Regions from separate parts of the Mesorhizobium sp. ESP-6-2 genome, predicted to be linked through region 2. Evidence: riboswitches for the same ligand, from Rfam matches in the RefSeq annotation. Region 2 holds a riboswitch; the other holds the start of a gene.
What was found. Region 2 has a riboswitch for thiamine pyrophosphate ahead of LB532_RS05860 (YkoF family thiamine/hydroxymethylpyrimidine-binding protein). Riboswitches for the same ligand answer to the same signal wherever they lie in the genome.

Region 1 (4,405 bases), on a different contig from region 2:
GCACCAGAAGGTTGGCCGGCCGCGCCAGCACACGCGCCAGGATCAGCCGCGCGCGTTCGCCGCCGGAAAGCTCGCGCACCGGCGTGCGCGCCTGTTCCGGTTTGAACAGGAAATCCTTCATGTAGGACACGACGTGGCGCTGCTCGCCATTGATGACAAGGTTCTCGCCGCGCCCGTCGGTGAGATATTGCGCCAGCGTCTCCTGCGGATCGACCGCCTCGCGCTTCTGGTCGAGCGTGGCGATCTCCAGATTGGTGCCGAGCCGCACCGAACCGGCGTCCGGCTGCAACTCCCCGGTCAGCATCTTCAGGAGCGTCGTCTTGCCCGCGCCGTTCGGCCCTACCAGGCCGACGCGGTCGCCGCGCTGGATGCGGGTCGAGAATCCCTTGACCACGGTAAGATCGCCAAAGCTCTTCTCGATGTTCCTGGCCTCGATCACCAGCTTGCCGGATTCGGCGGCGTCGCTGGCCACCATGGTCGCGGCCCCTTCGGCGCCGCGATGGCCGCGAAAACGCTGGCGCATGGTCTGCAATTCGCCCAGGCGGCGCATGTTGCGCTTGCGCCGCGCGGTCACCCCATAGCGCAGCCAGTGTTCCTCGCGCACGATCTGGCGGCCGAGCTTGTGCTGTTCGCGCTCTTCTTCCTCAAGCACCTGGTCGCGCCATTCCTCGAACTGGCCAAAGCCCTTATCCAGCCGGCGCGTCTGGCCCCGGTCGAGCCAGACGGTGGCGCGCGAGACGCGCTCGAGGAAACGGCGGTCGTGCGAGATGACGATGAGAGCCGAGGAGGTGCGGACGAGCTCCTCTTCCAGCCATTCGATCACCGAGAGATCGAGATGGTTGGTCGGCTCATCGAGCAGCAGGATATCGGGCTCGGGCGCCATGACCCGGGCAAGGGCGGCGCGCCTGGCCTCGCCGCCGGAGAGGTCGCCTGGCCGCTCCTCGCCGGAGAGGCCGAGATGCTCCATCAGGTAACTGGCGCGATAAGGATCGTCGGCGGGACCGAGCCCGGCCTCGACATAGGCCCGCACGGTCGCGAAGCCGTCCATGTCGGGCATTTGCGGCAGATAGCGGACGGTCGCCGATGGCTGGCGGAACACCTCGCCGTCCTGCGGCTCGATCAGCCCGGCGGCGATCTTGAGCAGCGTCGACTTGCCGGACCCGTTGCGGCCGACCAGCGCAATCTTGTCGCCGGCCGACGCTGCCAAGCCGGCGCCGTCGAGCAGGGGCGTGCCGCCGAAGGTCAGTTTTATTCCGTCGAGATTGAGAAGAGGCGGCGCCATATCAGCTTTCTGGCAAGGGATAGGGATGGGCGAGCAGCAGCGCGCGGCCCGCTCCCAGCGCGATCTCCAGCCTGCCCTTGACCTCGTTGGAGATGGTCAGCGACGAGCCGAACGCGACCGTGACGCGGTCAAGCGGCCATTTCGCGCCGGCGACGGTCAGCCCGGCAAGCTCGGAAAAACCCAGGATCGAGAACAGGGTGCCGTCGGGATAGTCGAAGCGGGCCGTGCCGTGCGCCAGGGGCACGCCTTCCTGCGCGCCGCTGGTCAACAGCACCTTTGTCCCGGCCCCGGCATGCCGCAGGGCGAGCGCCATGTGCAGGAAGGCATGGTCGGCGCGCTTGCCGCCGAAGGCGCCGGCAAGCACGAGGCTGGTCGCGCCGCGCTCCAGGGCGGCCGATATCGCGAGTTCGCCATCGGTGGCGTCCTTCTCTGCCGGAAAGGTTCGGCGCGGCACAGCAGCCAACTCATCCGGCAGGCCGGCGGGCACGGAATCGAAATCGCCGACCCACAGTTCCGGCACAAGGCCGAGCGTCCTCGCATGGCCGATGCCGGCATCGGCGGCGATGACGCGGGTTCCCTCGACCTGACGGTCGAGCCGTGGCGTGCGGATGAGATCGCCGCCAAGCAGGATGGTGAATGTGCTCATATCGTGTGGCCCTTACCAGCCCGGCGGCGGAAACGGAAGGCCGGCAAACAGCCACTTGCGCGGTTCACCGGCCGGGCCTATGTGTCGAGGCGCTCTAACGGGGTGCCGGACGCGATATTTCGCGGACCGGCTGAGAGGCAGTTTCGCCAACCCGCTGAACCTGATCCGGTTTGTACCGGCGGAGGGATTAGACGTTTCGGACAGTCCGACGCCTCAATTCCTTTAACGCGAACGAAGGAGGCGCCGATGCGCACGCTTTTATACGCCCTTGTCTCTGCAATGGTCGTGGTTCTCTCCGGGCCGGCCTTGGCCAAGGACAGGCTCACCGTCTACACCTATGAGAGCTTCACCGCCGACTGGGGTCCCGGCCCGGTGGTGAAGAAGGAATTCGAGGCCGAATGCGGCTGCGATGTCGATTTCGTCTCGGTCGCCGATGGCGTCGCGCTGCTCAATCGCGTCAAGCTGGAGGGGGCCGCGACCAAGGCCGACATCGTGCTTGGGCTCGACACCAATCTCACCGCCGAGGCCAGGGCCACTGGCCTGTTTGCACCGCATGGCGCCGTGACCGGGCTCAATGTGCCGGGCGGCTGGAACGACGACGTCTTTGTCCCGTACGACTATGGCTATTTCGCCGTCATCTATGACACGCAGAAGCTAAAGACGCCGCCCAAGAGCCTGAAGGAATTGGTCGAGGGCAGTGCCGACGACAAGATCGTCATCCAGGATCCGCGCACCTCGACGCCGGGCCTCGGCCTGCTGTTATGGGTGAAGTCGGTCTATGGCGACAAGGCGCCGGAGGCCTGGGCCAAGCTCAAGGCGAAGGTCTTGACCGTGACGCCGGGCTGGAGCGAGGCCTACGGCCTGTTCACCAAGGGCGAGGCGCCGATGGTGTTGTCCTACACGACCTCGCCCGCCTACCACATGATTGCCGAGAACACCGAGCGCTATCAGGCAGCTTCCTTCGAGGAGGGCGAATATCTGCAGGTCGAGGTCGCCGGCATCACCACGACGGGAGCCAAAAATCCGCTGGCGGAAAAGTTCATCGCCTTCATGACCGGGCCGAAATTCCAGGACGCCATCCCCGAGACCAACTGGATGTTCCCGGCCGGCAAGACCGACAAGCCGCTCAATCCGGCCTTCGACAGACTGGTCAAACCGACCAAGACCTTGCTGTTCAGTCCCGAGGAGGTCGCGGCCAACCGCAAGGCATGGGTGGATGAATGGCTCGCGGTGATGAGCAAGTAGCTTGGTCGTATGATCGAACGATGAGTGCTCTACGGCGCCCCCCTCTGTCCTGCCGGACATCTCCCCCACGAGGGGGGAGATTGGCCGTCACGACAGCTTTCGCCAATTGGCGACGTCACAGGAGAGGGTGGAGCGCTGAAGCAGCCAATCTCCCCCCAAGTGGGGGAGATGTCCGGCAGGACAGAGGGGGGCGCGAAGGAACGCGACGCTCGCTAAAGGTCCTTTGGGCGGCCCAGCGTGCAGCGCGCGTCTGACCCCCGCATCTCCGCTGGCATCCTCGCGCTTGCGGCGATTGCGCTGCTGATCGGCGGCGCGTTTGCGGGTCTTCTTTTCGAAGGCGCAAACAATTTCTCCGGAGCCTGGGCAGCCTTCGATCCTTATCTCCTGCGCGTCGTGCGCTTTACGTTGTGGCAGGCGGCGCTTTCGACGCTGCTGTCGGTGGCGCCGGCCCTGTTCGTGGCTCGCGCGCTGTCGCGCCATCCGCACTTTCGCGGCCGCGGCTTCATCCTCCAGCTCTTCGCCCTGCCGTTGGCGCTGCCGGCGATCGTGGCAGCGCTCGGCATCCTGGCGCTTTACGGCCGCGCCGGCTATTTCGCCGGCTTTCTTGGTGCCGTCGGCGGTTACCATTGGCCGGGCATCTATGGCCTCTCCGGCATCCTCGTTGCTCATGTCTTCTTCAACCTGCCGCTGGCCACGCGGCTGTTTCTCGAAGCGCTGCAAACCATCCAAGCCGACCAGTGGCGGCTGGCGAGCCAGCTCGGCATGGGTGCCGCACCGGCTTTCCGGCTGATCGAGTGGCCGACACTGCGCGCCGCTCTGCCGGGCGTCGCCGGCCTGGTGTTCATGCTCTGCATTACATCCTTCACGATCGTGTTGACGCTGGGCGGTGGCCCCAGCGCGACGACGCTGGAGGTTGGCATCTACCAGGCGCTGCGTTTCGATTTCGATCCCGCGCGTGCGGTGGCGCTGACGCTGCTGCAGATCGCGCTGACCTTTGTCGTGGTGCTGGCGTTGACGCGGCTCGGCGCCAACACCACCGGTGACGCCGATCTGCCGGTTGCGCCGCGCCGCTATGTCTCGGCCGGCAGGACCGAGACCGCGCTGAATGCCGCGCTCGTCGTGCTGGCCCTTTTGTTTGTCGCTGGGCCGATGACGGCGACGGTGATGTCAGGCCTCGGCGCTGACCTCGGCCGTCTCGCCGGCGAGACGGCCGTGCGGCAGGCGACGCTGAC
Region 2 (4,405 bases):
GCGTCGACTTGCCGGCTCCGGAGGGGCCCAGAATGGAGACGAATTCGCCGGCGCCGACGCTGAGCGAAATGTCGGCAAGCACGTCGAGCCCCTGGAAGGCCTTGCGCACATGCCGCAGTTCGAGCCGGTTCATCGCCAAGGCTCCCTTCCTGCGGCCCGCCCGCCGGCGGCCCGTTCCCATGGCATGGCAAGGCGCTGGACCAGCACCGTCAGCCCGAACAGGATGAGCGTCAGCACGGCGCTGACGGCGACGGCGGCCAGCACCAGGTCCGGGCGGAAGTTGTTCTTAGCGTTGAGCATGTAGATGCCGAGGCCCTTCGCCGCGCCCGCATATTCGGCGAAGATGGCGCCAACGACGGCATAGGTGATCGAGATCCTGACACCGGCGAAGAAGTAGGGCAGCGCCGAGGGCAGCCGCGCCAGGACGAAGACACGCCAGCGCCCTGCCCCAAGGGCGCGCAGCATTTGGCCGATCTCAGCCTCCGTCGCCTCATAGCCTTCGGCCAAAGCCACCAACATCGGAAAGAAGGTGACCAGCGCCACCAGCAAGATCTTGGGCATCAGCCCAAAGCCGAACCACAGCACCACCAGCGGTGCAATCGCCACCAGCGGCAAGGTCTGACTGACCACGAAGACCGGAAAAAGGGCGCGCCGCAATGGCTGGAAGAAGTCGATCAATATCGACAGCACAAAGGCAGCGCCGAGCGAACAGGCAAAGCCGGCGAGCGTGGCACGGAGGGTTGGCACGGCGTTATCGGCCAGCGCGTGCCGGTTGAGCATTGCCTGAGCGAAGACGCGCGATGGCGCCGGGAGGATTGTCGGCTTGATGCCACCAAAGCGCGCATAGAGTTCCCACGCGGCCAGCAGCAGCCCCACCGAAAGCATCGCCGGAGCGGTTCTGGCGATGAGGTCCACGATCGGACGCGAAGGGGCGGACGGGGAGGACACGCAGGTACCTGGAGCGGATGGCGCGGGGCGCGCCGTCAGACGGCGGTGGGGCTGTTGGCCGAGACGGTGACGTCGAGCGTTACGTGGCCGGCACCCGGCCCGAAGCGGCAAAAGGCCTCGTTGAGTGCGGTAAAAATGGCGCCTGCGTCGCCGCGCAACTTTGTGCAGAAATGCTTGGAGCGCTCATATACGCCCGACTGCTTCAGGAAGTCGATGCAGCCATAGATCTCGTCCATGTGGTCGTCGGTGCCCATGACATAAAGCGAGAACTGCGCCGCCGCCGGCTGGCCGGTGGCGGCTACGCCGCGCACGGCGGCGATAGCGGCTTCCTTGCGCGGGCCGAGCGGCCCGGCAGGTCCGCCAAACGCGTCGGAGCGGCAGATCGGATCGTCCGGCTCGCCCGGGCAGCCGCGCGAGATGGCGGCCGAAAGCACGCAATGCTTGCCGCTGCGCGCTGCCGCCACGAACAGGTCGCGCATGGCAGGAAACAGCACCTCGGGCGGCCCGACCAGCAAGGTCGAGATATCGTCGGTCTCGATCCGCAGTCGATCACGATAGGGGTCCAGTGCCCCGAGCGCGCCAAGGATGACGCCGACAAAATCGCCGGACATCGGATATAGGGAAATCTGTGCGCCTGAAAACATCGCCCGCCTCGCTCCGCTGGTATTACCCAGATCAGCTTCTAGGGTCTGTGGGCTTGCCGCCCCCGTCTCAGCCCCGACCGTACGGAGCACCCCTGTGGATGGGCGCGTTAAAGCACCAATCGGGTAGCTATGAAAGCTGTTTTTTCAGGGCCATCGCCGGAAATGCATTGCGCCAGGGCTGATTGTGGCGGTTCCGTCGGGCCCGGCCATAAGGGCAAAATTTGTCCGGAACCTTCGCCACTACGAGGGGTTGTCCCTATAGTCGCAGACGCGACGAACTTCGTAGAAACGAGCGAAGACTTCACAGAAATGGAGACAAACCATGTTCATGAAAATCCTCGCAGCTTCGGCTCTTACAATTGGTCTCGCGACTTCGGCGATGGCGCAAAGTGCTGGCGGAAACGGCGCCAATAATGGGCCCGGCAGCGGCCAGTCGGTCACAGTCGACCCGAACACGCCGGCATCGCCGAACACGGTGGATCCTGGCACGACCGGCAGCACGACCGTCATGCCCGACGGCATGAATTCGAACGCGGACCGGAACTGTCCGGCCAGCCCACAAGGTGCTCAGCCGGATGCCAGCCACACCGCTCCGGGCACGGCTTCGCCGACCGTCAATGACAAGCATTGCGGCAAGTAGCCATTGGCCGGAACTGCTGGAGAACGCCACGGGGCGCCTGTTCCGTGGCGTTTCCGTCTCTGGATGTATCACCCTCGCCGAACAGGCTGGCGCCTGAAATGCAACCCGTCATCGGCCGAGCCTGGCAGGAACCGGGCTTTGTTCGATCCGGCGCCTACGAAACAGCCTTTTCGCGAACCGGCAGCTTCCAGCCCGGCCTGACGAAATGACAGGTATAGCCGTTCGGGTATTTCTCCAGATAGTCCTGATGCTCGGGTTCGGCTTCCCAGAACGCGCCGGCCGGAGCCACCTCGGTGACCACCTTGCCGGGCCACAGGCCTGAGGCGTCGACGTCGGCGATGGTGTCTTCGGCGACGCGCTTCTGCTCATCGCTGGTGTAGTAGATCGCCGAACGGTAGCTCATCCCCACATCGTTGCCCTGGCGGTTGCGTGTCGTCGGATCATGAATCTGGAAGAAGAACTCCAGCAGCGTACGGTAGCTCACCCTGGCGGGATCGAAATTGATCTCGATGGCTTCGGCATGGGTGCCGTGGTTTCGGTAGGTGGCATCAGGCACGTCGCCGCCGCTGTAGCCGACGCGCGTGGACAGGACGCCCGGGATGCGTCGGATCAGATCCTGCATGCCCCAGAAACAGCCGCCGGCAAGCACCGCGCGTTCGCTTGAAGTCGCCATATCAAATCTCCCCAAAGCAGCTCCGGGAAAGGTTGTAGCCGTTTCCGTCCGGAATTGCGCACGATAAAACTGGAGGCCCGGCGCTATGACAGCCGCTCCAGGATTTCCCATAGATGGGCATTGTCGTCGGCTTCGTCCAGTCGACGGGCGCGTCCTGCTGCCGATCACCACGGGCGCGCGGCGTCACTCCCCAGGCCTGAACCTGCGCACCACGACCTCGAATACGATATCCGAGAGGGCATCCAGATGGTTGACGGCGGCATCGAAATCCTTGGGCAGCACCGAAAGCACGATCTTCAGATACTGGTCCGGCTTGTCGGCCCGCACCTCGGCGATGACGCCGGCGCCATGGGCGCGGAAATCGGCGCGCACGGCGGCGAGAAAATCGTCGCCCAATGTTTTCTTCGGGCGTTTGCGGCGGGTCTCCGGCGCGGCGCTCCGGCCGGCGGCCGGCTTGCGCCCCTTTCCGCGCGCCGGCACTGCGGCGGTTTCGTCAGCCATGGCCCGTCACCGCGTCGGCGTCGCCGGCCTTGGTCTTCGACGGCACGGACTTGACCGACCGGACCCGTTTCTTCTTCGAGCGGGCGGATTTCTTCCTGGCATTCGTGCCGCCCTTCGGCCGCCCGGCAAGCTTTGCGGCGCCCGGCAGGCCCTTCAGGCCCGCCATCGCGAGGCCGATGGCGCCGCTATGAATCGCTGGCTGCGGGAAAGCGAAGCCGCCGGCCGCGTCCCGCACCATGCCGATCAGCACGCCGGTTGCGACCGGCTCGATCCGGCCGAGCCGCGTCTGCGGTGCCGCACCCTCGAATTCGCCAATGGCGCTGACGACCTCAAGGCCGTCATCCCCGGTGATGATGGTGGCATAGCGTGGCATGGGATTTCTCGCGGATAGTCGTCAGGCTCGAAACGCCGTAGGGCGCCATCGTTCGAGGAGAAGGGCAAAACCAAAAACACAAAACCCGCCTCGGGGGCGGGTCATCGGCGCAACTCAGCACCATAGATAGAAACATAGCATAGTTGCCTTCACCCCGTCAACAGCTTTTAGGAAAAAATTCCTTATAGACTTTTCGGCATTCCCGGCGCAGCGAACGCCGCCGTCACGGCAAATGGGCAGGCAGGGTCGGTCGAACTTACGAACCGGAGCCTTGCTGTGGAGATCGCGAAGGGCCGAGAATTGATCAGGAGAAGAAATGTGCGCATGGCCTGAACAGGCCTGGAGCACAGCACCCGCCAGAATCAAAAACCCGCCTCGGGGGCGGGTCATCGGCGCAACTCAGCACCATAGATAAAAACATAGCATAGTTGCCTTCACCCCGTCAACAGCTTTTAAGAAAAAAATCCTATCTCGTCGGTCCCAGCGTGATCCTCCCCGGCCCGCCCGGCTTTATCAGTTGGTTGTTGGAGCATTGACCGCGAATTGCGCGGCGAACGCCCTGGCATAGGCGGGCCGGGCTTCGCCGCGGGCCACATAGGCAGCCAGGTTTTGATATTCGTCCAGAA

Region 1: linked by a shared signal. The riboswitch ahead of thiB (thiamine ABC transporter substrate binding subunit) and the one ahead of LB532_RS05860 (YkoF family thiamine/hydroxymethylpyrimidine-binding protein) in region 2 are both predicted to bind thiamine pyrophosphate.

What each region holds. Positions count from the first base shown of each region.
Region 1 covers NZ_JAIUGT010000001.1:182,786-187,190, reverse strand. The annotation lists gene LB532_RS00945 (ABC-F family ATP-binding cassette domain-containing protein) at 1-1,282, opposite strand, end outside; gene LB532_RS00940 (thiamine diphosphokinase) at 1,284-1,928, opposite strand; TPP riboswitch at 2,017-2,132, shown strand; gene thiB (thiamine ABC transporter substrate binding subunit) at 2,175-3,173, shown strand; gene thiP (thiamine/thiamine pyrophosphate ABC transporter permease) at 3,411-4,405, shown strand, end outside.
Region 2 covers NZ_JAIUGT010000002.1:157,333-161,737, reverse strand. The annotation lists gene LB532_RS05870 (ABC transporter ATP-binding protein) at 1-133, opposite strand, end outside; gene LB532_RS05865 (ABC transporter permease) at 130-885, opposite strand; gene LB532_RS05860 (YkoF family thiamine/hydroxymethylpyrimidine-binding protein) at 984-1,592, opposite strand; TPP riboswitch at 1,583-1,696, opposite strand; gene LB532_RS05855 (hypothetical protein) at 1,915-2,232, shown strand; gene msrA (peptide-methionine (S)-S-oxide reductase MsrA) at 2,387-2,905, opposite strand; gene LB532_RS05845 (hypothetical protein) at 3,089-3,406, opposite strand; gene LB532_RS05840 (hypothetical protein) at 3,399-3,779, opposite strand; partial or broken gene LB532_RS05835 (glutathione S-transferase family protein) at 4,293-4,405, opposite strand, start outside.